DNA from 3 places in the Ralstonia sp. VS2407 genome. Region 2 is predicted to be linked to each of the others. Evidence: predicted binding sites of a transcription regulator. Region 2 holds the regulator's gene; each other region holds the start of a gene.

Region 1 (8,036 bases), on a different contig from region 2:
GAGATGGCCTTGTCGAACGCCCGCACCTTGGCCAGCACGTCGCCGCGCTGGATGGCGGCGCCGGCCAGGTTGATGGCGGCGCGCGCGCCTTCGAACAGCATGGCGATGAGGCGGTGCGGATTGGCGTCTACCACGGACGTCTCGATGCCGACTTGCGCATAGGCACCGATGGCACGGCGTGCAGCGTACATGGAAAAGGTCCTCGCTGTAGTCTGTTTTGTTTTGGGTTGTGCTCTAAACCTGAACCTGGCTTAGTTGCTGCTCGAAGTTTGCTTCGCAATGGCCGCGAGCTGCGTCGTCAGGTAATTACTGGTGTTCGTCATGCTCGCCACCGCTGCCGACAACGCGTTGAACTGCGTGTAGTACAGCGCCTGCTTGTTATCCAGCCGCGTCTGCATGGCGGTGATCTGGCTGGCAAGCGAAGTGAGCGAACTGTTGATCGCGTCCGTCTCGTTCTGCACCATGCCGCTGGACGACAGCAGGCTCGTCATCACCGTATTGAGCTGGGCGGCGTAACCGCGCTGCACCGTGACCGTGCCACGGGCGCCCAGCGGGCCGCCGGCCACCTGCACCGTCAAGCCGTCGGTGGCCGAACCGCTGACCCCATACAGGTTCTGCCCCGAACTGGTGGCAGCAACGCCGTTGATGGTGCCCTGCACATCCAGACCGTTGGTGGCCGTCGGGCTCGCGCCGAAGAGCGATGAAGCCCCCGCGCCTGATACCGACACCGCCGACACCGAGCCGAACTGGCTATCGGTCACGCTCAGCACGCCGCTGGCGTCAGCCGACACCGACGCAGTGACCTTGGCGCTCTGCAGCGTGGTCGATGCGTTGATCTGGCTCTGGATCTGCGCAGCCAGGGTCGCTGCGGTGTAGCTGCCGGCCGCCAACGTCACGTTGACGGACATGCCGCTGATGTTGAACGCGAGCGTGTCATTCACACCCGCCGTGATGGTCGTGTTGGCGGCGGCAGAACCCGTGAGCGTGCCCTGCGTGGCCAACTGCGTCACGTTGACGGCGTAGGTGCCGGCCTGCGTGGAATCCGAAAACGTCGGCACGCTGACGAGCGAATCGGTGGCCGTGCCGGTACCGGCAAACAAGCCCGCCACCTGGCTGGGCGACTTTGCAACCGCTGCCGACAGCTTGGTGTTGTCAACCGACAGCGTGCCGTCGGAATTCATCGTCACACCCACGCTGCCCAGCGACTGGTAATTGCCGTTGCCGACCGCCTGGCCCAGCACGTCGGTAATCTGGTTGATGAGCGTCTTGGTGCTCACATCGCCCGCCAGCGGGCCGTTGTTGGCGCTGTTGGCGGTGTCGATCTTGGTGAGCGAATTCAGTTGCGTGCGCAGCGCGTTGTAGCCGTTCACGAAGTTGGTGACGGCGGTGGTGGTGGCGGTCGGGTCGTTGCCCACCGTCACGTTGGTGCTGCCCGTCTTGGAGAGCGTGAAGGACGTACCGTCCACCACGTTCGACAACGTGTTGGTCGGGCTCTGCACGGCAATGCCGTTGATGGTGGCCAGGGCGTTCTGGCCCGTGGTCACCTCGGTCATGTTCTGCGTGCCAGCTGGGTCTTGCGAGAGCAGCGATTGCAGCGTCGAGTCGCCCGACACCGAAATCTTCATCTCCGAGCTGGAGCCGCCCGCAGTCGACGTCAGCACCAGACGGTACGGGCTGCCGCTGCCGTCGTTCACGATGCTGGCCGACACACCCAGGTTGGCCGAGTTGATCGCGTCACGGATGCCCGCCAGCGTGTTGTTGGAAGAATCGATCGTGATCGAGCCACCCGCCAGATTGCCGTTCTGCGTGAACGTCGAACCGGTGTACTTGCCACCGGAAAACGAACCGCCCGACACCGAGCCGAACGAGAACGAAATCGTGGTCGATGCGCCGCTGCCGATGGCCGTCGTGGTGGAGGTCTGCCCCTGCGCCGCGAGCACCTGCGATTGCGCAAGCTGCGTGACATTGACCGCGTAGGAACCTGCAGGCGCCGAGCCCGTCACCGACGCACTCAGCATCGACGTGTCGTAGCCGCTGGCCTTCATCGCGCTGTAGTTCGACGCGCTCGTCAGGTTTGACAACGCGGTCTGGAAGGTCGATAGCGCACTCTTGAGCGAACCAACGGCCGACAGCTGCGTCTGGTACGAGCTTTGCTGTGTCTGCAGTTGCGTCAGCGGCTGGCTTTCCACCTTCATGAGGCTGGACACCAGCGAATTGACATCGATGCTCGTCCCGATACCGGGAATGGAGATCGGCGGAACGTAGCTGCTGGTTGAGGAGGTGGTAGTGGTAGTCGCCATGATCGGGTCCGATAAGCATCTGCGCCGGCGGAAGTCTCTCTACACAACGGCACTGGCCGCAGCTTCTTTAGGGCAGGTTATGCAGGCGCCACCCACGAAAAAGTGGGGTATCCGACAAAAGAAAAAAGGCCGGCGCCCCGAGGAGCGCCGGCCCTTGGCCCAACCGCGAGGCGGCGAGGCTGCATCCAACTTACTGATTAACCCTTCAGCAGGCTCAGGATGCTGTTCGGTGCCGAGTTGGCTTGCGCCAGCATCGCCGTACCCGCTTGCTGCAGGATGTTCTGGCGGGTCATGTTCGACGTTTCCGACGCATAGTCGGTATCGATCATGGCCGACTTGGCAGCCGACAGGGCGGTGTTCGACGAGGTCAGCGTGTTGATGGTCGAGCTCAGACCGCTTTGCTGTGCACCCAGGCTGGCACGTGCCGACTTCAGGTTGGCCAGATCGGTATCGATGGCCGCCTGAGCTGCCGTTGCGTTGGCAGTCGAGGTCACGCTCGTGCTCGACAGCGTACCGAAGCTGGCCAGGTTGGCGTTGGTGACGGTGGCGACGTCGGTCGATGCGCTTTGGCCGTACTGGAACGTGGTCGAAGTCACCGAACCATCGAACAGCTTGGCGCCGTTGTAGTTGGCGTTCGTTTCGATGTTCTTGTTGGCGGTGGCCAGCTGTTGGTATTCCTTGTCCAGGTTGGCCTGGTCGGTGGTCGACAGACCGCCGTTGTTGGCTTCCACAGCCAGTTGGCGCATACGCTGCAGGTTGTTTTCAACCTGGCCCAGGTACGAGTCAGCCGTTTGCAGGTACGACTGAGCGTTGTTGGCGTTCTGGATACCTTGGGTTTGCGAGTTCAGCGTGGTGGTCAGGCTCGACGACACAGCGTAAGCGGCGGCATCGTCCTTGGCGCTGTTCACGCGCAGGCCGGTCGACAGACGTTGCAGCGACGTTTGCAGAGCGGACTGCGATTGCGACAGAGCTTGCTGCGTTTGCAGGGACGAGATGTTGGTATTGAGGCTGAGGGACATGACGGCTCCTAAGTTTCCCGATGGTTTGTTGCCCGTGTTTGCTAATTCCGGCTAGGCCGGGCAACGTGACCTGCAACTTGAAGGGGATCAGGTCTGCGTTGTACTCAGGTTATCGGTGGCCTCTGAGGAAAGTTTAGGGTCGCCTTGACAAATTTGTGCGTCGGCGGCGGTTTGGGCTTGCGGGCGCCTGACTTTAGGCACCCCTCCAAAAGAGGCGGTGAGCCTGCTTCTTGGCCTGCAGGCCCTCGGCTATACTCGATCGACCAGTCCATAGGCGCCAGCATCCTTCTCTATATAGAGCGCCACACAGTGCACAGATGGGGAGTTGCAAGCCCGCCAGTTCGGCCCAACAGCCTGCCGGTGGAAAGAAGAGCTCGAAGCGAGCCCGCGTTTGACCCGCAACACCCACCATGCTCAATGTCCTGATCGTCGAACCGCACGATATCGCCCGTGTCGGCCTGCGCCAGATCCTCAAGGATTCGCGCCTGGCCCGGCAGATCGAGGCTGTGCCGGACCTGCGCGATGCCAATAACGACCTGCTCGCCCAGCGCGAGTGGGACGTCATGCTTTTCTCGGTGGAATCGGCCACCGGGGACGAATTCCAGACCATCAAGACCGTGCGCCAGCAGCATGCTCGCTTGGCCGTGCTGGCACTGGGCCGCCACCCCGAAGCGCTGCTTGCCGTGCGGGCGCTCAAGGCGGGCGCCGCCGGCTATCTGCCGATGGACGCCAGCCAGCCGCAGTTGCTGGCGGCCGTCAACGCCATCTCGAAGGGCAAAAAATACCTGCCGTCGGACCTTGTGGAAGTCCTGGCGGACAACCTGAACGTCGACTGGGACAAGCCCCGCCACGACATCCTCTCCGACCGCGAATTCCAGACCCTGCGCATGCTGGGCTCCGGCCGCACGCTGGGCGAGATTGCCGAGGCACTGCAGATCAGCGTCAAGACGGTCAGCGTGTACCGGGGGCGCGTGCTCTCGAAAATGAAGCTGCGCAACAACGCCGAGCTGACCATGTACGTAGTCAGCAACGGCCTCCAACTCTAGGGTGCCCCGTAAAGCTACTGCGCACCCCGATCTTGGCCTTGCGATGCTCGCCGTACACGTGTACGGCTGCGCTTCTCACGCCAACCTCGGGGCGCTCGCTACGCCTTCCGGGGCACGCTGAATGGACTCGATATTTATAGAAACCGGGGAACACGCTCGCCGTAGCGGCGCGCGTTCTCGCGCACGAGATCCTGCACCGCCGTCGGCTCCAGTGGCCGCGTGAGCAGATAGCCCTGGAACTCGTCGCAGCCGACTTCCCGCAGGAATTCAAGCTGGCCGGTGGTCTCCACGCCTTCGGCCACGGTCTTCATGCCCATGGCCTGCGCCATCATGATGATGGCCCGCGTGATGGCCGCGCGTTCGGCCACGTGCGGCAGGTCTTGCACGAACGAACGGTCGATCTTCAACGTATCGATCGGGAAGCGGTGCAGGTACGACAGCGATGAATATCCGGTACCGAAATCGTCCAGCGCCAGCGATACGCCCATCGCGCGCAGCTCGGTCAGCAGCGCATGCAATGACGGATCGTCGCGAATCAGAATGCCTTCGGTCATCTCCAGTTCCACCGCGTTACCAGGCAAGCCGCTGGTCGATAGCGCACCACGCACCATCGCACTCAACTGCCCCGAGCTGAATGCCTGGCCCGAGAGGTTGATCGACATGCGCAAGTCCGGCAGCCCGATGCGGCGCCAGCGTGCAAGCTGATCGCAGGCGGCGCGCAGAATCCAGCGGTCGATCTCGACAATCAGGCCGGTTTCTTCGGCGTCCTGAATGAACTGGCCGGGCATCATGCGGCCGAAATCGGCCGAATTCCAGCGGATGAGCGCTTCCACGCCGACGATGCGGCCGCTGCGCACATCCACGCGCGGCTGGTAGTCGGCGTAGAACTCGTTGCGGTCGCTCGCACGCCGCAGGCCCGATTCAATGCGGAAGCGGCGCGAGACGCGATCGTCCAGGTCGCTCGTAAAGGTTTGGAAGTTGTTGCGGCCGCGCTCCTTTGCCAGGTACATGGCGGCATCGGCCTTGCGCAGCAGCGTGTTTGGGTCGTCGCCGTCGTGCGGCGCCACGGCAATCCCGATCGACACACCCAGGTACAGCTCCTGCCCCTCGATATGGAACGGCGCGCTGATGGCCGAGAGAATGCGTTCGGCCACGCGCCGCGTGCCCAGGCCATCAAGCGCTTCAAGCATGACGACAAATTCGTCACCGCCCAGGCGCGCCACGGTGTCGGCTTCGCGCGCGCAGGCCTGCAGGCGGGCCGCCACTTCGCGCAACAGCATGTCGCCAAACTGGTGGCCCAGCGTGTCGTTGACGTTCTTGAAACGATCGAGGTCGAGGAACATGACCGAGACGCGCGAGCGGTTACGGCGGGCAATCGCCAAAGCGTGCTCCAGGCGATCTTCCAGCGCGGAGCGGTTCAGCAACCCCGTCAGCGTGTCGTGCGTGGCCAGATGCCGGATGCGCTGCTGCGCTTCGCGGATCTGCGTGATGTCGACCAGCGACACCAGCACCGAATATGGCGTTGCACCGACCTCCGAAGCCCGCGGAGAGGCCGTCATCGAATGACCGCCATCGGCATACAGCGGCGTCCAGTTGCTCGAAACCCACACCGTGCGGCCATCCACGCAGTGCATCCCGAAAATCTGGTTCAGCTGCGGCTGCCCTTCGGCGATCACCTCTTGATCGGGCCAGTCGGCCTCGTGGATGGACGCGTCAAACTCGTCCACCGCGGCATTGACGACCGTGGGCAGCAAACGCCCCACCAGGGCCTCCACCGGCAAACCCAGCAGCCGCGCGGCGCTCGGATTGGCGTAGGTGACGCGGCGGTCCGACCCACACACGAGGATGCCCTCTGTCAGCGCGTTGACCATCGACAGCAGATCCAGCTTCGGGCAGAAGCCCGGCGGCTCGCCGCGCGCAGGACAGTCGGCCGGCAAGCCATCGGCATCGACAAGCGCCAGGTCAATACGGGTGGAAAAGGGCAAGGAATTCAAGGCGGCTTCCGGCAAAACAATGCAGGTATGCAGGGCCGGACCATGCCGGCCTGTTCTTTCCTTACAACGGCAAGCGCGGGCAAATCTTTCGGACCAACGTCACTTTTGCGGTGCAAGAGGCGAACAGGGGTACCGGTCAGGCGCCCGGGGCAACGTAACCCCCCACATAAAGTGCACTCTGAGTCACTTATAAAATCGTACGGCTTTGCACCGCACGTCGCAAACGCCCGAGATAAGCAGGATTGACCGCGTTTCTTGCTGGAATGAGCTGGACAGAGGTGGGGAAGAATGCCATCCGAGAACCCGACTCTGTGCCGTGCGTTGTTTTTTACGGTGTGTTGCGCGACGCGAGCCGGGAAAGCCCACCCCCCCTTAGTCCCCGAGTGATCCCCATGGCCGAAGCCGCTGCCGCCACTACCGCCCCCGCCCCAGCAAAGGGCGGCTCCACCAAGCTGCTGCTGATCATCCTGATCGTGCTCTTGCTCGTCGGCATGGGCGGCGGTGCCGCCTGGTTCTTCCTCGGAGGCGGCAATCACGCCGCATCCGGCCCCGCCGCACCGCCCAAGCCCAAAGAGCCGGTGTTCGTGGCCATGGAAACCCTGACCGTCAACCTGCAGCCCGAAGAAGGCAACGACCGTTACCTGCAGATCGGCATCACGTTCAAGAGCTTCGACAAGCATGCCGAAGAAGAGATCAAGACCTATACGCCCGAGCTGCGCAGCAAGGTCCTGATGCTCCTGGCCAGCAAGACCCCTACCGAGCTGTATCCGGCGGACGGCAAGGTCAAGCTGGCCAAGGAAATCGTTGAACTATGCGAACACGTCTTCAAGGCTGTCGGCAAGGAATCGCCCGTGGCAGACGTCTTGTTCACCAACTTTGTGATTCAGTGACATGCTCAAGGAAGAGTTTCTTTCCCAGGAGGAAATCGACGCGCTCCTGAAAGGCGTGTCCGATGACGCGGACGACGACCCCGTCGAAGCCGCCGATCCCTCGGGCATACGCTCGTACAACCTGGGCTCGCAGGAGCGCATCGTCCGTGGGCGCATGCCCACGCTGGAAATCATCAACGAGCGGTTCGCGCGCAACTGGCGCATCGGGCTGTTCAACTTCATGCGGCGCAACGCGGAAATCTCCGTCGGGCCGGTGAAGGTGCAGAAGTACAGCGAGTTCATCCGCAACCTGGTGGTGCCGACCTCGCTCAACCTTGTGCACGTCAAGCCGCTGCGCGGCACGGCGCTGTTCGTATTCGACCCCAACCTGATCTTCCTGGTGGTCGACAACCTGTTCGGTGGCGACGGCCGCTTCCACATGCGCGTGGAAGGCCGGGACTTTACCGATGTGGAGCAGCGCATCATCCAGCGCATGCTGCAGCTCGTGTTCGAGCACTACGCCAAGGCGTGGCAGCCGGTCTACCCGATCGATTTCGAATTCCTGCGCATGGAAATGCACACCGAGTTCGCCAACGTGGCCACGCCCAATGAAGTGGTGGTCACCACCAGCTTCAGCATCGAGCTGGGCAACAACGGCGGCGACGTGCACATCTGCATGCCCTACACGATGATCGAGCCGATCCGCGACCGGCTCACATCGGCCATCCAGGGCGAAGCGCTGGAAGTGGACAAGCGCTGGCTGCGGCTGCTGTCGCAACAGGTGCAGACCGCCGAGGTGGAGCTGATT
Region 2 (8,036 bases):
CGCGCGCTTCGTGCTGCGCCATGGCGCATCGCGCGTGGCGCTGCTCTCGACCGACAGCTACCGGATCGGCGGCCATGAACAACTGCGCATCTACGGCAAGATCCTGGGCGTCTCGGTGCATGCCGTGAAAGACGCGCAAGACCTGAGCCTGGCGCTGAACGACCTGCGCGAGAAGCACGTGGTGCTGATCGACACCATCGGCATGAGCCAGCGCGACCGCGCCGTGTCCGAGCAGATGGCGATGCTGCATGCCGTGGGCCCGTCGATCAAGCGCCTGCTGCTGCTCAACGCTGCCAGCAACGGCAAGACGCTCGATGAAGTGGTGGGTGCCTACCGCGACGCCAACCTGGCCGGCTGCATCCTGACCAAGATCGACGAGGCCGCCTCTGTGGGCCACGCGATGGACGTGATGATCCGCCGCCGCCTGCCGCTGCACTACGTGTCGTACGGCCAGCGTGTGCCGGAAGACATTGCGGTGCCGAACAAGAAGCTGCTGATCCATCGCTCGTTCCGGGCCGGTGCGGAGCAGTCGTCGTTCACGCTGGATTCGGATGAATCGTTGCTGGTGGCGCAGGGCGCGGTGTTGCGTAACTCAGGTAACCGCGAACCTGGCCTGGCCGCTTTCGATTTCGCCTGACAAGGGGGCGACCATGACGACGCCATTCGCCAAGGATCAAGCCGCAGGGCTGCGGCGCATGCTCGGTCATGCTGCTGCCCGCCGTGTGCTGGTGATCGGTGCGGAAGAGCAGGTCGATGACTTTGTCGACAACCTGCGCATCGCGCTGTCCGCCATGGGCCGCGACACGGCCGTGGTGAACGCCCAGACCATGCTCGCCATGCCCGGCGTGCTCGAGCAGTACGACGAGACGGCGGATGTGACGCTCGTGGCCGCGCATTTCGGCACCCGGGCGCTGAGCACCGTGGCCGAAGCCTGCGACGACGTGCTGCTGACCTTCTCCGATGGTCCGGAAGGCATCAAGAGCGCGTACACGCTGCTCAAGAAAACCGCCGTGCTGCAAGGCAGCGCTGGCATCCGCACCGTGGTGTGCGGCGCGCATTCGGTGGATTCCGCCGTGCGCGTGTTCGGCAACCTGGCCAATACCGTGGGCCAGTACCTGAACACCCGTATCGATTTCGCCGGCTACCTCCCGGAGGACCGGCACGTAGAACTTGCGCTCTCGCTCGGCAAGCCCGTGGCGAGTGCGTTTCCCGCATCGCCTTCGGCCATGGCCTTCCGCCAGCTTGCCGAAGAAATGTTGAGCTGGGCCAGCGCCGAGGCCCAAGCCGGTGATGGCAATGCGCCGTCGCGGGTGGTCATGTCGGCGCGGGCACCGGCACAGCCGGCAGATGAATCGGCGCAAGCAACGTCAATGTCGACAGCGACTCCGACGCTTGGCGCCACCGCACGCGCGGCCGAATTGGTTTATTGAGGCGCAGCATGAACGAAGCGTCAAAGGCAGGCATGGATATGTACACCGCAACCGGTCGCAAGACCAAGTCCGACGAGATGGCCACGTACGCACCACTGGTGCGCCGCATTGCCAACCAGATGATGGTCAAGTTGCCGGCCAGCGTTGAGCTGGACGACCTGATCCAGGCTGGCATGATGGGCTTGCTCGATGCGCTGTCGCGCTATGAGGAAACGCAGGGCGTGCAGTTCGAGTTCTACGCGGCCCAGCGTATTCGCGGCGCGATCCTGGACGAACTGCGCGGCTCGGACTGGCTGCCGCGCGGCCTGCGCCGCAACGCACGCACGATCGAGCAGGCGATCCAGAAGCTGCAGCAGCAGAAGGGCCGCGCGCCCACCGAGACCGAGATTGCCGCGGCGCTGGGCATGTCGCTGGCCGAATACCAGAAGCAACTGGTCGACCTGCAAGGCAGCCAGCTGCTGTATTACGAAGATTTCGACCGCGAAGACGCCGACGCCTTCATCGAGAACCGCGCGCCCGAGAACGACGCCACGCCGCTGGACCAGCTGCTGGACCACGACCTGCGCGAATCGGTTGTCGCCGCCATCGAGGCACTGCCCGAGCGCGAAAAGCTCATGATGAGCCTCTACTACGAGCAGGATCTGAACCTGCGCGAAATCGGCGCCGTGATGGGCGTGTCGGAATCGCGCGTGTGCCAGATCCACAGCCAGGCCATCGCCCGCATCCGCTCGCGCCTACGTGATCGCGCATGGCTGCCGACGCCGACCTGAACTGAGGTCTGCTGAGCGCCACTGACAAGACCTTCTGCTTCACTGGGTTTGTTGGCGGCTCCCGGTTCCAGCTTTACCTGCCAGGTATTTCTACTGCGCGGCCAGCGACTCATGTCGCGGCCGCGCTTTTTCTTTGGGGCGTCGTTCACGCGGGCACGCGTGGAGGCGTGAAGAGGTGGATGACGACGCACATACGTTTAAGAACGCAAAATATGTACACAAAAAACGTATGGAATTGTTGACAGAAAAATGGCGCCCCTCCAAGATTCCGGCAAATACGCGGCATCACGCCGCATGAATGCCGGCGGATGGAATCCGCCCCATCCGCCTAAAGCACGCTCCCGGCATTGACACGAGAGCGGCCCCAGGAGACAGACAATGCGCCAATCCCCCGGCCAACCCTCGCCTTCTTCGTCGACAATCGCCGACACCGTTGCCGATCCCGTCAACGAGTTCCTACCGCTGCCCCGTCTGTTCGCACTTGGCCTGCAACACCTGTTGGTGATGTACGCCGGGGCGATTGCCGTGCCGCTGATTGTCGGCAATGCGCTTGGCCTGTCGAAGAGCGATCTCTCGTACCTCGTCAATTGCGACCTGTTTGCGGCTGGGATCGGCACGCTCATCCAATCGCTCGGTTTCCTGATCTTCGGGATCCGCCTGCCGGTGATGATGGGTGTCACATTTGCTGCGGTGGCACCGATGATCGCCATTGGCGTAGAGCCCGGCATGGGGCTGCCCGGCATTTTTGGGGCGTCCATCGTTTCTGGTGTGTTCGGCATTGCCATTGCGCCGCTGATGGGCCGGTTGCTGGGCCTGTTCCCGCGCGTGGTGACGGGCACGGTCATCATGCTGATCGGCTTTTCGCTGCTGAGCGTAGGCATCAACTGGGCCGCGGGCGGTCAGCAGATGATTCCGCAGGTGGTCGACGGCGTGAAGCACATGGTGCCGAACCCGGCGTTCGGCGATCCATTCGGCCTGGCCATTGCAGCGCTCGTGCTGGTGACGATTCTGTTGCTGACCAAGTTCGGCAACGCACTGCTGTGCAATATCGCGGTGCTGCTTGGCATCGTGACGGGCACGCTGGTGGCGGCGGCGTTTGGCAAGGTGTCGCTGGCCGACGCCAGCGTCGCGCCGCTGATGACGCTGGTGACGCCGTTCCACTTTGGCATGCCGAAGTTCGAGCTGTCGGCCATCATGTCGATGTGCATCGTGATCGTGATCACGCTGGTGGAATCAACCGGCATGTTCCTCGCGCTGTCGCACGTGGTGGGCAAGCCCATCTCGCGCAACGAACTCACCAACGGCCTGCGTGCCGACGGTCTGGCGACGGTGGTGGCGGGGGTGTTCAACACGTTTCCGCATACGTCGTTCTCGCAGAACATCGGGCTGGTGTCGATCACGGGCGTGCGTTCGCGCTATGTGGCGGCCGCCGGCGGGTTGCTGTTGATCGTGCTGGGGCTGTTTCCGAAGCTGTCTTACGTGGTGGCTTCCGTGCCGCAATACGTGCTGGGCGGCGCAGGCATCGTGATGTTCGGGATGGTGGCCGCAGCCGGCATCCGCATGCTGGGCATGGTCGACTTCCAGCAACAGCGCCACAACCTGTTGATCATCGCCGTATCGGTCGGCTTTGGCATGATGCCGACGCTGGCGCCGGCGTTCTTCCACCACTTTCCGGACTGGACGCACCCGATCACCCACAGCGGCATCGTGATGGGCACGCTGGTGGCCGTGGTGCTCAACGCATGGTTCAACGGCATTCGCGGTTCGCACGAAGTCATGCACGGCGCGGCCGCAGCTGCGCATTGAACATCCAAGCCGCGTGCCTCAGCTCGGCTTAGGTCTGCGGATCAGGTCTCGCTCAGGCTTCTTCAGCAACCGACACGCGGTATGCGGTGTGCTGCCGGTAGACCTGGCCCGGGCGGAACATGACCGTTTCCGCATCGGGCATGTTGACCTGGTTCGGGAACGCGCTCGCTTCCAGGCATAAGCCGCTGCGTAGCGCGTGCGTGCCGGCCAGCTTGTGGCCCGAATAGAACTGCAGCCCGCGCTGATCGGTGAGCACTGTCAATTCGCGCCCGCTGCCGGGGTCATACAGCCGGGCGACCGGGCGCACCTGCGAGCGCCCCTCCGGCGCCGTATTGCGCAGCACAAAGCAGTGGTCGAACCCGCCGGCCTGCGCGAGTTGCGCGTTAGGCCAGTCCAGCCGTACCCCGATGGGCGCACCCTGGCGAAAATCGAACGCCGTGCCCGCAACGCTGGCTGTTCGTGTCGGGATCAGCTTGGCATCGACTTCCAGATACGCGTCGGCATCGATCGACAGGATGTGGCCCTTGATGTCGGTGCCGGGCTTGCCGCTCAGGTTGAAATACCCGTGGCTTGTCAGGTTGATCGGCGTGGGCGCATCGGTCCGGGCTTCGTAGTCGATCGACAGCGTGCCATCGTCGTCAAGCGCATAGCGAACCTGGACGGCGACGTTGCCGGGGAATCCCGCATCGCCTTCCGGGGAGTTGAGCCGCATGACCAATGCGCCGTCGTGATCCTCGGCGTGCCATAGCGCCCGATGAAACCCGCTCGCCCCCCCATGGAGCAGATTGCCGCCTTCATTGCGATCGAGGGCGTAGTCGATGCCGTCGAGCGTGAACCGCGCGCCCGCAATCCGGTTCGCCCAGCGTCCGATCAATCCGCCCAGATAGCCTGGTGATTCAAGGTAGGCGGCTGGCGTCGCGTGGTTCAGGAGAATCTCGCCCAGGCGCCCGCCGCGGTCAGGCGCTTGCCAGGAGACGAGCGTCGCCCCCAGGTCGCTGATCGAAACGCGCATGCCCAAGGCATTGCGCAGCGTGAACAGCCGAACCGGTTCACCGCCCGGCAGTTGTCCCCATGTTGCTGACGAGATGGCGCCGTCGAGCGGCGCGTGTGCGGACAGCGCTGACGCGATGCTCATGATTGGCCCTCTGTGATGGTGCGTTCCTGGTATTCGCGTGGCGTGCAATCCAGCTCGCGTCGGAATACGGCGTGCATGTATTGCGGGGAGGTAAAGCCGCAGCGCACCGCCACCTCGGCGGTGGCGACATCACGGCTGGCCAGCATGTGCTTGGCGGCGTCGAGCTTATGGCGAAGGATTTCCTGGTGCACGGTGCAATTCAATTCACGACGAAAGTGTTCTTCGAGCGATGACCGCGAGATACCGACGTAGTCCGCGACCTGCTCGGTCTTGATTCCCTGGCAGGCGTACTGCCGGATGAAATGTCGCGCGCGCATGACATACGGGCTGGCAAGCGGCTGGTGCCGCGACGACGCCAGCACATTGATGCCAACCGGCGGCACGAGAATCTGCCGGCCTGCCAGGCGGGCGCCGCCCAGCATCTGATGCAGCAGGTGTGCGGCCGTGCGCCCCATCTCCACGGTGCCCTGAATGACGGACGACAACGGGATGCGGCTCAGCGTGCGTGTGAGCGGATCGTTGTCGATGCCGATGATGGCGACTTCCTCCGGCACGGCCAAGCCTGCCGTCATGCAGGCCTGCAGCAGGTGCCGGGCTCGCGCATCCGTCACGGCGATGATGCCGATGGGCTTGGGCAAGGCGCGCAGCCATTCAATCAACTGACCGATCGCCTGATGCCAGGTCGGCGCGCTGGTCGAGAGGCCCCGGTAAATCTCCTGCTCGATCGGGGCGGTGGGATTGTCCTGCCGGCGCAAGCGTGTAAAGGCGAGTTCGCGCTGCTGTGCCCAGCGGTTCTCTGGCGCCTGGGGCAGGCTGTACAGCGCAAAGTGCTGCAGGCCGGCTTCGATCAGGTGCCGGTAGGCCAGCGCGACCAGCTTGCCGTTGTCCGTTGCGACATACGGCTCCTTTGCCGGGTATTGCGTTGCATCTTCATACGATGAGCCGACGGCCACCACCGGTAGCGGGCAACCGCGCAGCGCTTCGGCGACGGCGGGGTCGTCGAAATCCGCAATGATGCCGTCGCCGTCAAAGCGCTCGATGCCGGGTAGGCGGCAGCGGAAATCCTCTTCCAGAAACAAGTCCCACGTCACGCGGGTGGAGCGCATGTAGTCGCCAATGCCCGCGATGATCTCGCGGTCATACACCTTGTTGGCATTGAACAGCAGCGCAATGCGATGAATGCGCGCGTGCTGCGATGGATCGGACGGTTGACGGTGCATGGTGGCTCGGGCCGCTCGCGGTGGCAGGGGTTGCCAAACGGCTGCAGCGCTGGGGCGTGCAGCGCGCTTGCACATTCTATTGGCTGCGTGGGGCGCTGTCAGACGATCGCAGCGGGGTGGCAAGAAATGTTAGGGCGGTTGGGCAATTTCGTAATTGCCCGTGCTGAGCGGCCGCATCACCATGCGATGGCCGTCGAGCCGGGCGAGATCACTATTGCGGCGCACCACGCGCACCGTCGGCCTAGGGGTATCCACCAACAATAGAAGATGGAGTGAGACATGAAATCGAACCAACGCCGTAGTGTTCTGAGGGCCGCCTTTTGCGGTGCAATGCTCGCCAGCCTGTCGATTGCAGCGCCGCTGGCGCACGCCAGCAAGGCGCATCCGGAAATCGGCTTTTGTATCGACGACCTGCGCGTGGAGCGCTGGTCGCGCGACCGCGACTACTTCGTCGCCGCCGCAGAAAAGCTGGGTGCCAAGGTGTCGGTGCAATCGGCGGATGCCAGCGAGCAACGCCAGATCTCCCAGATCGAGAACCTGATCTCGCGCGGCGTCGACGTGATCGTCATCGTGCCGTTCAACTCCAAGGCGCTGACCAATGTGGTGGCCGAAGCCAAGAAGGCCGGCATCAAGGTGGTGTCGTACGACCGCCTGATTCTCGATGCAGATGTTGACGCCTATATCTCCTTCGACAACGAGAAGGTGGGCGAGCTGCAAGCGCAGGGCGTCTACAACGTGCGCCCGAAGGGCAACTACTTCCTGCTGGGCGGCGCACCGACGGACAACAACGCGAAGATGCTGCGGCAGGGCCAGTTGAAGGTGCTGCAGCCGGCCATCGACCGTGGCGACATCAAGGTCGTTGGCTCGCAATGGGTGCCGGAGTGGAGCGCCTCTGCGGCGCTGGGTATCGTCGAGAACGCGCTGACCGCGAACAACAACAAGATCGATGCTGTGGTCGCATCCAACGACGGCACGGCCGGTGGCGCAATCCAGGCGCTGGCTGCGCAGAAGCTGGCCGGCAAGGTACCGGTGTCGGGTCAGGATGCTGACCTTGCCGCCGTCAAGCGTGTGATTGCCGGCACGCAGACGATGACGGTCTACAAGCCGCTCAAGCTGATTGCTACCGAGGCCGCGCAGCTTTCCGTGGCGCTCGCCAAGGGCGACAAGCCGAAGTTCAACGCGCAGTACGACAACGGCAAGAAGAAGGTCGACACGGTGTTGCTGCAACCCACCCAGCTCACGAAAGACAACGTCAACCTGGTGGTGAAAGACGGCTTCTACACGCAGGCTCAGATCGGCGGCCAATAAGGTCGCGCAGTCAGGGCCACTTTGTGCCGGCGACGAGCCAACGCTTTGTCGCCGGCCGCGTTCGTACCTCAAGGACGAGGCATGTCTGAACCTCTGTTGCAGATGCGCGGCATCGTCAAGACGTTTGACGGTGTGAAGGCGCTCGACGGTATCAACCTGGTTGTGAGGCCGGGCGAGTGTGTCGGCCTGTGCGGCGAGAACGGCGCCGGAAAATCAACGCTCATGAAGGTGCTCTCCGGTGTCTACCCGAGTGGCACCTGGGATGGCGAAATCCTGTGGGAAGGGCAGCCGCTGCACGCAAGCGGTATTCGCGATACCGAGCGCGCCGGCATCGTCATCATCCATCAGGAGCTGATGCTGGTGCCGG
Region 3 (8,036 bases), on a different contig from region 2:
CATGGATTTCACGGGCACCACGCAGTACGGCGGCGGCTACAACGACACCGCTCCGGGCGTGACCCAAGACGGTTACGCCACCGGCCGCCTGGCCAGCTACTCGGTCGGTACCGATGGCACTGTCACCGCGCGCTACTCCAACGGCCGCACGGCAACGCTGGGCCAGGTCGCCATGGCCAATTTCAAGGCACCGGAAGGCCTGCAGAACATCGGTGGCAACCAGTGGGTGGAAACGTCCAACTCGGGCGCCCCCAACCTGGGTACGCCGGGCATGGGTTCGTTCGGCCTGCTGCAGTCGTCGGCGGTGGAGCAATCCAACGTGGACCTGTCTGCCGAGCTGGTCAACATGATCATTGCCCAGCGCTCGTATCAGGCCAACGCGCAGACCATCAAGACGCAGGACACCATCCTGCAGACCCTGGTGACGATGTAATCGTCGTTGCCCGAAGCTGACTGACCGCACACCAAGGACACTCGCATGGACCGCTCGATCTACGTGTCGATGACTGGCGTAAAGCACCTGTTCGACCAACAGGCTGCCAGCGCCAACAACCTCGCCAACGCCAGCACTACCGGCTTCAAGGCGCAGATCGATGCGTTCCATACGGTGGGTGTGCAAGGCGATGGCTCGCCCACGCGCAGCTACGTGATGGCCTCGGCCATCGGGACGGACCTCGCGCCCGGCCCGATCGAGACCACCGGCCGCAGCCTGGACGTGGCCATCGACGGGCAAGGCTTCTTTGCCGTGCAGACGCCTGATGGCAGCGAGGCTTACACCCGCGCCGGTACGTTCCAGCTCGGTCCTGACGGCACGATCCAGACGCTCTCCGGCCAGCCCGTGCTGGGTGATGGCGGCCCGATCACGCTGCCGCCCGATACCACGGTGCAGTTTGCCAAGGACGGTACGGTCAACGCGATCAGCGCCGACAGCCGTACGCCGCCCGTGTCGCTGGGCCGCCTGAAGCTGGTGAGCATCGACCCGTCGAACATCGACCGCGGCGCCGACGGCTTGTTCCGCCAGCGCGACGGCCAGGACGCCGACGTGGATGAAAAAGTTCGTGTGACCGGCGGGGCGCTGGAAGGCAGCAACGTCAACCTGACCGACTCGCTGGTCAACATGATCGAAATCTCGCGCCAACTGGAAATGCAGATGAAGTCGCTGCACACGAGCGACACGAACGCCCAGTCGGCCAATGAACTGCTGCGCCACGCCTGAACGGCCGGCGCATTGAATTGAATCAACCAAGGACTCGAACATGATTCGCTCCCTGTGGATTTCCAAGACCGGGATGGACGCCCAGCAATCGCAGCTGGATGTCATCTCGAACAACCTGGCGAACGTCAACACGACGGGCTTCAAGCGCTCGCGCGCCGTGTTCGAAGACTTGCTGTACCAGAACGTGCGCGAGCCGGGTGCGCAGTCGTCGCAACAGACCACGCTGCCTTCGGGCATGCAGATCGGTACCGGTACGCGCATCGTCGCCACCGAGCGTCTGCACACGCAGGGCAACCTGCAGCAGACCGGCAACTCGACCGACGTGGCCATCAACGGCAACGGCTTCTTCCAGGTGCAGATGCCCGACGGCACGCTGGCCTACACGCGTGACGGCAGCTTCCAGATCAACGCGCAGGGCCAGCTTGTGACCTCGAGCGGTTACCCGGTCCAGCCGGCCGTGACGGTGCCGCAGAACGCCACCAGCCTGACCATCGGCAAGGACGGCGTCGTGACGGTCACCACGCCGGGCACGGTCAACAACACGCAGGTGGGCACGTTCCAACTGGCCAACTTCATCAACCCGGCCGGCCTGCGCAGCATGGGCGAAAACCTGTACGCCGAAACCGAAGCGTCGGGCACGGCCAACCTGGCCAACCCGGGCTCGAACGGCGTGGGCGCGCTCAATCAGAACTACGTTGAAACGTCCAACGTGAACGTGGTGGAAGAAATGGTCAACATGATCCAGACGCAGCGTGCGTACGAGATCAACAGCAAGTCGGTCCAGACGTCGGACCAGATGCTGGAGAAGCTGTCTCAGCTTTGAGCTGACGGCGCAGTTTTTGAGGATGTAGTGCGATGCATACCCCCCCGGTTTACTCGCTCCAGAATGGCAAGCACAGCGGCCGCGCTGTGCCGGCTGCTCGAGTCGTTCGATTGGCCGTGCTTGGCACGGCCGCCTTGCTCGCTACGGCGTGCGGCATGCTGCCGCCGCCGGCCCCGATCGTGCAGGGTCCGACAACCGCGCGCCCACCGATGCCGGTGATGGCGCCGCGCCAGAACGGGGCGATCTACCAGGAAGTGGCATCGGGCAGCGGTGGTTTCCGCGGCATGTTCGAAGACCGCCGCGCACACATGGTGGGTGACACGATCACCATCGTGATCACCGAGAACACGGCGGCCAGCAAGCAGACCTCCGGCAGCGTCAACCGCACGGGCAGCATGAGCGCTTCGGTGCCGACCTTCGCCGGCATGAACGCGGGCGTGCTCTCTCTGCTGGGTGTGTCGGCCAGCGACGCCAACAAGTTCGACAGCAAGGGCGCCAACGGTGCACAGAACAACTTCACGGCCACGATTACGGTGACGGTGGTGGAAGTGCTGGGCAACGGCAACCTGGTGGTGAGCGGCGAGAAGCAGATGGCCGTGGGCCAGGGCACCGAGTCGATCAAGTTCTCCGGCGTGGTCAACCCGACCACCGTCAACAATCAAAACACCGTGTTGTCCACCCAGGTGGCGGACGCACGCATGGAATACCGCGGCACGGGCTACGTGGCCGAGTCGCAGCAGATGGGCTGGCTGTCGCGGTTCTTCCTGACCGTGTCACCGTTCTGAGGGATCTGCCATGACTTTGCATCGCATCATCGGCGCGGCCCTGGTGGCACTGAGCGCAATTTCGGCGGTTGTTCCGAGCACGGCACACGCTGACCGCATCAAGGATCTGACCACCGTTGCCGGCGTGCGCGACAACGCGCTGATCGGCTACGGCCTGGTCGTGGGCCTGGACGGTAGCGGCGACCAGACCACGCAAACCCCGTTCACGGTCCAGAGCTTCAACAACATGCTCACGCAGTTCGGCATCAATGTGCCGGCCGGCGCGAGCATCCAGCTCAAGAACACCGCCGCCGTGGTGGTGACGGCCACGCTGCCCGCCTTTGTGCGGCCGGGCCAGACCATCGACGTGACGGTATCGTCCATCGGTAACGCCAAGAGCCTGCGTGGCGGCACGCTGCTGCTCACGCCCCTCAAGGGCGTGGACGGCCAGCTCTACGCATTGGCACAGGGCAACGTGGTGATTGGCGGCGCAGGCGCATCGGCCAACGGCAGCAAGGTGCAGATCAACCAGCTTGGCGCCGGCCGCATCGCCAATGGCGCCACGGTGGAGCGCGCCGTGCAGGCCACGGTGGGCGAGGCCGGCAGCATCCAGCTCGATACCGGCACGACGGATTTCGGCACCGTGCAGAACATCGTTACCGCCATCAACAAGCAGTTCGGCACGGATACGGCGCAAGCCGCGGACGGCCGCACGATCAACGTGCGGGCACCGGCCCTGGCGTCGGACCGCGTCGGCTTCCTGGCCAAGCTGCAGAACATTGACGTGACGCCGGCGTTGGCCGCCGCGCGTGTGGTGATCAACGCCCGTACGGGCTCGGTGGTGATGAACCAGCTCGTCAAGCTCGAGCCCTGCGCGGTGGCGCATGGCAGCCTGTCGGTCACCATCAGCACCGACCCGGTCGTGAGCCAGCCGGCGCCGTTCTCGCAAGGGCAGACGGTGGCGGCGGCGCGCTCGAGCATCGAGGTCAAGCAGCAAGGGGGCAGCCTCATCAGCGTGAAGGGCGGTACCAACCTTGCGGACGTGGTTAAGGCCATCAACGCGATCGGTGCCAACCCGCAAGACCTGATCTCGATCCTGCAGGCGATGAAGGCGGCCAACGCGCTGCGCGCCGATCTGGAAATCATCTGACGCTGGGGAGGCCACGATGAACCAAACCGACCTCACCAGCCGCCTGGCGCTCGATTCCAAGGGTTTCGAGTCGCTCAAGCAAACGGCGCGTACCGATCCGACCGGCGCCGCCAAGACCGTCGCCAAGCAGTTCGACGCGATCTTCGTGAACATGATGCTCAAGCAGATGCGCGATGCATCGCCGCAGAACGGGCCGCTCGATTCGTCGTCGACCAAGATGTACACGTCGATGCTCGATCAGCAGCTTTCGCAGACCATGGCCTCGCGCGGCGTGGGCGTTGCAGACCAGCTTCTGAAGCAGATGCTGCGTCAGGCCACGCATGTGAACCCGGATGCAGGCGGCAAGGTGAACACCGCCCTGTCGAACACAACGGCCACCAATACCGCGCTGCCGGGTGCTGCTGGTGCCGCCGGTGCCACGAGCGATGCCGCCAAGGCCATCGCGCGTTCGTCGCTCAACAGCATGGCGGCCGCCGTGGCGCCGGGCACGGAAGACGACGGCTCGGGCATCAGCACCGTGCCGCGCCCCGGCCTGGAAGAACGCGTGCAACGTGCACTGGCCGCCCTGCGCAAGCAGGCAGATGCGCAGGCACAGACCCCGAGCGCACCGCCCGAGGTTGACCTGTCGACGGTGGCGTCCGAGCCGCGCGGCGAGCGCATGACCAGCTTCTATAACAAGCTGATCGGCCACGCATCGCAGGCCGCGCAGGAAACCGGCATTCCGGCCAACTTCATGATCGGGCATGCGGCGCTGGAGTCCGGCTGGGGCCGTCGCGAGATCAAGGCACGCGACGGCACGAATACGCACAACCTGTTCGGCATCAAGGCCGGCAGCTCGTGGGCCGGCAAGACTGCCACGGTGACCACCACCGAATACATCGGCGGCGTCGCCCACAAGGTGCAGGAGAAGTTCCGCGCGTACAGCTCGTACGCCGAGGCCTTCAAGGACTACGCCAACCTGCTGGCCAACAACCCGCGCTACAGCAACGTCGTGGCAGCCGGCAACGGCAACGATGCGGCGTCGTTCGCCAAGGGGCTGCAGCGCGCCGGCTACGCCACCGACCCGAACTACGCCCACAAGATCATGGCGGTGCTCAAGCAGATCGTTTGAGTGATTTAAAAAGCATATTTTGGCGACGACGGCCGGCTCAAGTTTCCGCTTGTCCGGCCGATGTTGTTTCTAGAGCTTATTTCGGCGGCTTCGTGCTGCCCGCACCGAGACAACTATGAGCAGCTCCCTTCTGAATATTGGCGCGTCGGGCCTGCGGGTGGCCGATATCAACCTGCAGGTGACCGGCAACAACATCGCCAACGCCAGCACGCCCGGTTATTCGCGCCAGGAAGCCGTGCAGACGGAAAACATTCCGCTGTACGCCGGCGTGGGCTATCTCGGCCAGGGCGCCAACGTCACGACCGTCAAGCGCATCTATGACCAGTTTCTGACCGCGCAGGTGCAAAGCGGCCAGGCCTCGACCAGTGCGGCCGACCAGCTCAACAGCCTGGTGTCGGGCCTGAGCAAGTACATGTCGGACAGCAACAGCGGCCTGACTTCGTCGCTCACCAGCTTCTTCAATGCCGCCGATGGCCTGGCCTCCAAGCCGTCGGACACCACCGCGCGCCAGGTTTTCCTGAACGCTGCGGCCGGCCTGCAAAGCCGCTTCAATTCGATTGCCGGCCAGCTGAGTTCGCTCAACAGCCAGGTCAATACGCAGGTGCAGACGCAGATCAGCTCCGTCAATGGCACCGCGCAGCAGATCGCCTCGTTGAATGACCAGATTTCCAAGGCCGAAGCGTCGACCGGCCAGCCGGCCAATGATTTGCGTGATCAGCGCGACCAGCTTGTCCAGACGCTCAATCAGTCGATCAAGGCCAGCGTGGTGCAGACCGGCGACGGCCAGTTCAACATCTACGTGGGCAACGGCCAGGCGCTGGTGCAGGGCAACCAGAGCTACCAGCTGACGGCGGTGCCGTCGCAGTACGACCCGACGCAACTGTCGGTGGGCTACAAGAGCCCCGGCGGTACGGTCAACATCGACGACAGCCAGCTCGGCGGCGGTGCGCTGGGCGGCCTGATGGACTTCCGCAACAACACGCTCATTCCGGCGCAGAACAGCCTGGGCCGCCTGGCCACGGCCGTGACGGCCGACGTGAATGCGCAGAACAAGCTGGGCATGGACGCCAACGGCAAAATGGGCACGGACCTCTTCTCCGTGGCCAGCCCCAGCGTCGCGCCCAGCACGAACAACACCGGCAGCGGCACGCTCACGGCCAGCATCACCAACGCCAATGCGGGGCAGGGCTACGACTACCAGGTCAAGTATCAGGGCGGCGCCTACACCGTTTCGCACTATCCGGACGGCTCCGGGTCCGTGACGGTGTCGAGCTGGCCGACCACGATCGACGGCGTCACGCTGAACCTGTCGGGCACGATGAACAGCGGTGACTCCTTCCTGGTGCGCCCGACCGCCAACGCGGCCGCCACCATGCAGACGCTCACCACCGACTACCACAACGTGGCGGCGGCCTCGCCCGTGGTGCTCAACCAGGGCAGCAACAACACGGGCAGCGCCGCGGTGTCGTCGTTGGGCGTGGACAGCACGTATGCCGGCTCGCCGCTCACGTCGCCGATCAACCTGACGTACAGCTCGGCCGTCGGCGGCTCGCTGTCGGGGTTCCCGGGCAGTGTCACTGTCACGGTGGGTGGTACGTCGACCACGTACACGGGCGGTACGGCGCCGTACACGCAGGGCGCGACGTACGCTTTCAACGGCGTGCAGATGACGCTTTCGGGCTCGCCCGGCAACGGCGACACGTTCACCATTTCGGCCAACACCGCCAACAGCACCGACAACGGCAACGCCAGCGCGCTGGCCAAGCTGCGCAACAGCAACCTGCTGGACGGCGGCACGACGTCGATCGGCTCGGCGTGGAACAACCTCGTCACTCAGGTGGGTGTGCAGGCCAACCGCGCCAGCACCAACCTGACCTCGCAGAAGGCGCTGCTGGCCAGCTCCACGCAACAGCAGCAGTCGGTGTCGGGGGTGAATCTCGATGACGAGGCGATGAACCTGATGAAGTACCAGCAGGCCTACCAGGCCTCCGCCAAGGTGATGCAGACGGCCAATTCGCTGTTCGACAGCCTCCTGTCGATTGCCGGCGGCTGATCGGGGCAACTGAAGAAAACGCCCCGCCTGCCGATAACGTCCTAAAGCCCTTCGTCCGGACCGATCATGCGAGTCAGTACCGCCCAATTCTTTGCAGCGTCTTCCGCTTCGATGCAGAACACGCAATCGAACCTGCTCACGCTGCAGCAGCAGATTGCGAGCGGCATCGCGCTCAACAGCGCGGGCGACAACCCCAGCGCGTTCGGCCAGATGGCGCAACTGCAGCAAACGCAGGACGCCAACGATCAGTACCAAGCCAATCGCGACACCACCGACGCGCGTCTGACCAGCGTGTCTTCGGCGCTCACCAACCTGGTGACCACGCTGCAGCAAGGCAAACAGACATTGGTGGGGGCCAACACCTCGCTGATGACGGATTCGCAGCGCATTGGCGTGCTGGCGCAGGTCAAGCAGCAGTACCAGCAGCTGCTGTCGACGGCCAACCAGCGCGATGCGTCAGGCGTGGCCCTGTTTGGCGGTGCCAACGGCACGGCTGATCCTTTCACCAGCACCAGCGGTTCCGTGCAGTACGTTGGCAGTGGTCAGCCGCCCACGGTGCAGGTATCCCAGAACATCTCGATGCCGAATTCGGTGTCGGGCGATTCGGTGTTCGTGCGCATCCCCAACTCGGATACGTCCAACCCGAACACCAACCAGAGCATCTTCAAGACGTACGAGAACCTGATCACGGCGCTGTCGACCCCGATCAACGCCGCCACCCAGGCCACCGACGTCGCGAACCTGCAAAAGGCCGTGCAGACGGCGCAGGGCAATCTGGACAACGCTTATCAGGTCGCCCTGCAAGCGCAGGTGACGGTGGGCACGCAGCAAGCGCAGATCACAACGCTCAACAGCAGCGGCTCGAACTACGGCGAGCAGTTGAAGGAGCAGATCTCGAAGCTGCAATCGGTGGATTACA

Evidence for each region. Region 2 encodes FliA, which starts transcription of late flagellar genes. Its sites were predicted from a motif close to CTAAAGTTTNNNNNNNNNNNGCCGNTA; they were not measured.
Region 1: a site for FliA is predicted at 2,345-2,371, ahead of fliD (flagellar filament capping protein FliD). Genes of this name have one in related genera too.
Region 3: a site for FliA is predicted at 5,101-5,127, ahead of flgK (flagellar hook-associated protein FlgK). Genes of this name have one in related genera too.

Annotation. Positions count from the first base shown of each region.
Region 1 covers NZ_JBRFVG010000008.1:42,605-50,640, reverse strand. Annotated here, with positions in the region: gene fliS (flagellar export chaperone FliS) at 1-191, opposite strand, end outside; gene fliD (flagellar filament capping protein FliD) at 252-2,300, opposite strand; gene ACU8YE_RS14725 (flagellin N-terminal helical domain-containing protein) at 2,498-3,319, opposite strand; gene ACU8YE_RS14720 (LuxR C-terminal-related transcriptional regulator) at 3,730-4,365, shown strand; gene ACU8YE_RS14715 (sensor domain-containing protein) at 4,500-6,236, opposite strand; gene fliL (flagellar basal body-associated protein FliL) at 6,752-7,249, shown strand; gene fliM (flagellar motor switch protein FliM) at 7,251-8,036, shown strand, end outside.
Region 2 covers NZ_JBRFVG010000006.1:279,393-287,428, forward strand. Annotated here, with positions in the region: gene flhF (flagellar biosynthesis protein FlhF) at 1-637, shown strand, start outside; gene ACU8YE_RS13030 (MinD/ParA family ATP-binding protein) at 651-1,430, shown strand; gene ACU8YE_RS13035 (RNA polymerase sigma factor FliA) at 1,439-2,200, shown strand; gene ACU8YE_RS13040 (nucleobase:cation symporter-2 family protein) at 2,579-4,006, shown strand; gene ACU8YE_RS13045 (aldose epimerase family protein) at 4,059-5,141, opposite strand; gene ACU8YE_RS13050 (XylR family transcriptional regulator) at 5,138-6,361, opposite strand; gene xylF (D-xylose ABC transporter substrate-binding protein) at 6,641-7,669, shown strand; gene xylG (D-xylose ABC transporter ATP-binding protein) at 7,751-8,036, shown strand, end outside.
Region 3 covers NZ_JBRFVG010000008.1:28,559-36,594, forward strand. Annotated here, with positions in the region: gene flgE (flagellar hook protein FlgE) at 1-433, shown strand, start outside; gene flgF (flagellar basal-body rod protein FlgF) at 479-1,216, shown strand; gene flgG (flagellar basal-body rod protein FlgG) at 1,257-2,039, shown strand; gene ACU8YE_RS14640 (flagellar basal body L-ring protein FlgH) at 2,072-2,824, shown strand; gene ACU8YE_RS14645 (flagellar basal body P-ring protein FlgI) at 2,835-3,953, shown strand; gene flgJ (flagellar assembly peptidoglycan hydrolase FlgJ) at 3,970-5,064, shown strand; gene flgK (flagellar hook-associated protein FlgK) at 5,180-7,117, shown strand; gene flgL (flagellar hook-associated protein FlgL) at 7,184-8,036, shown strand, end outside.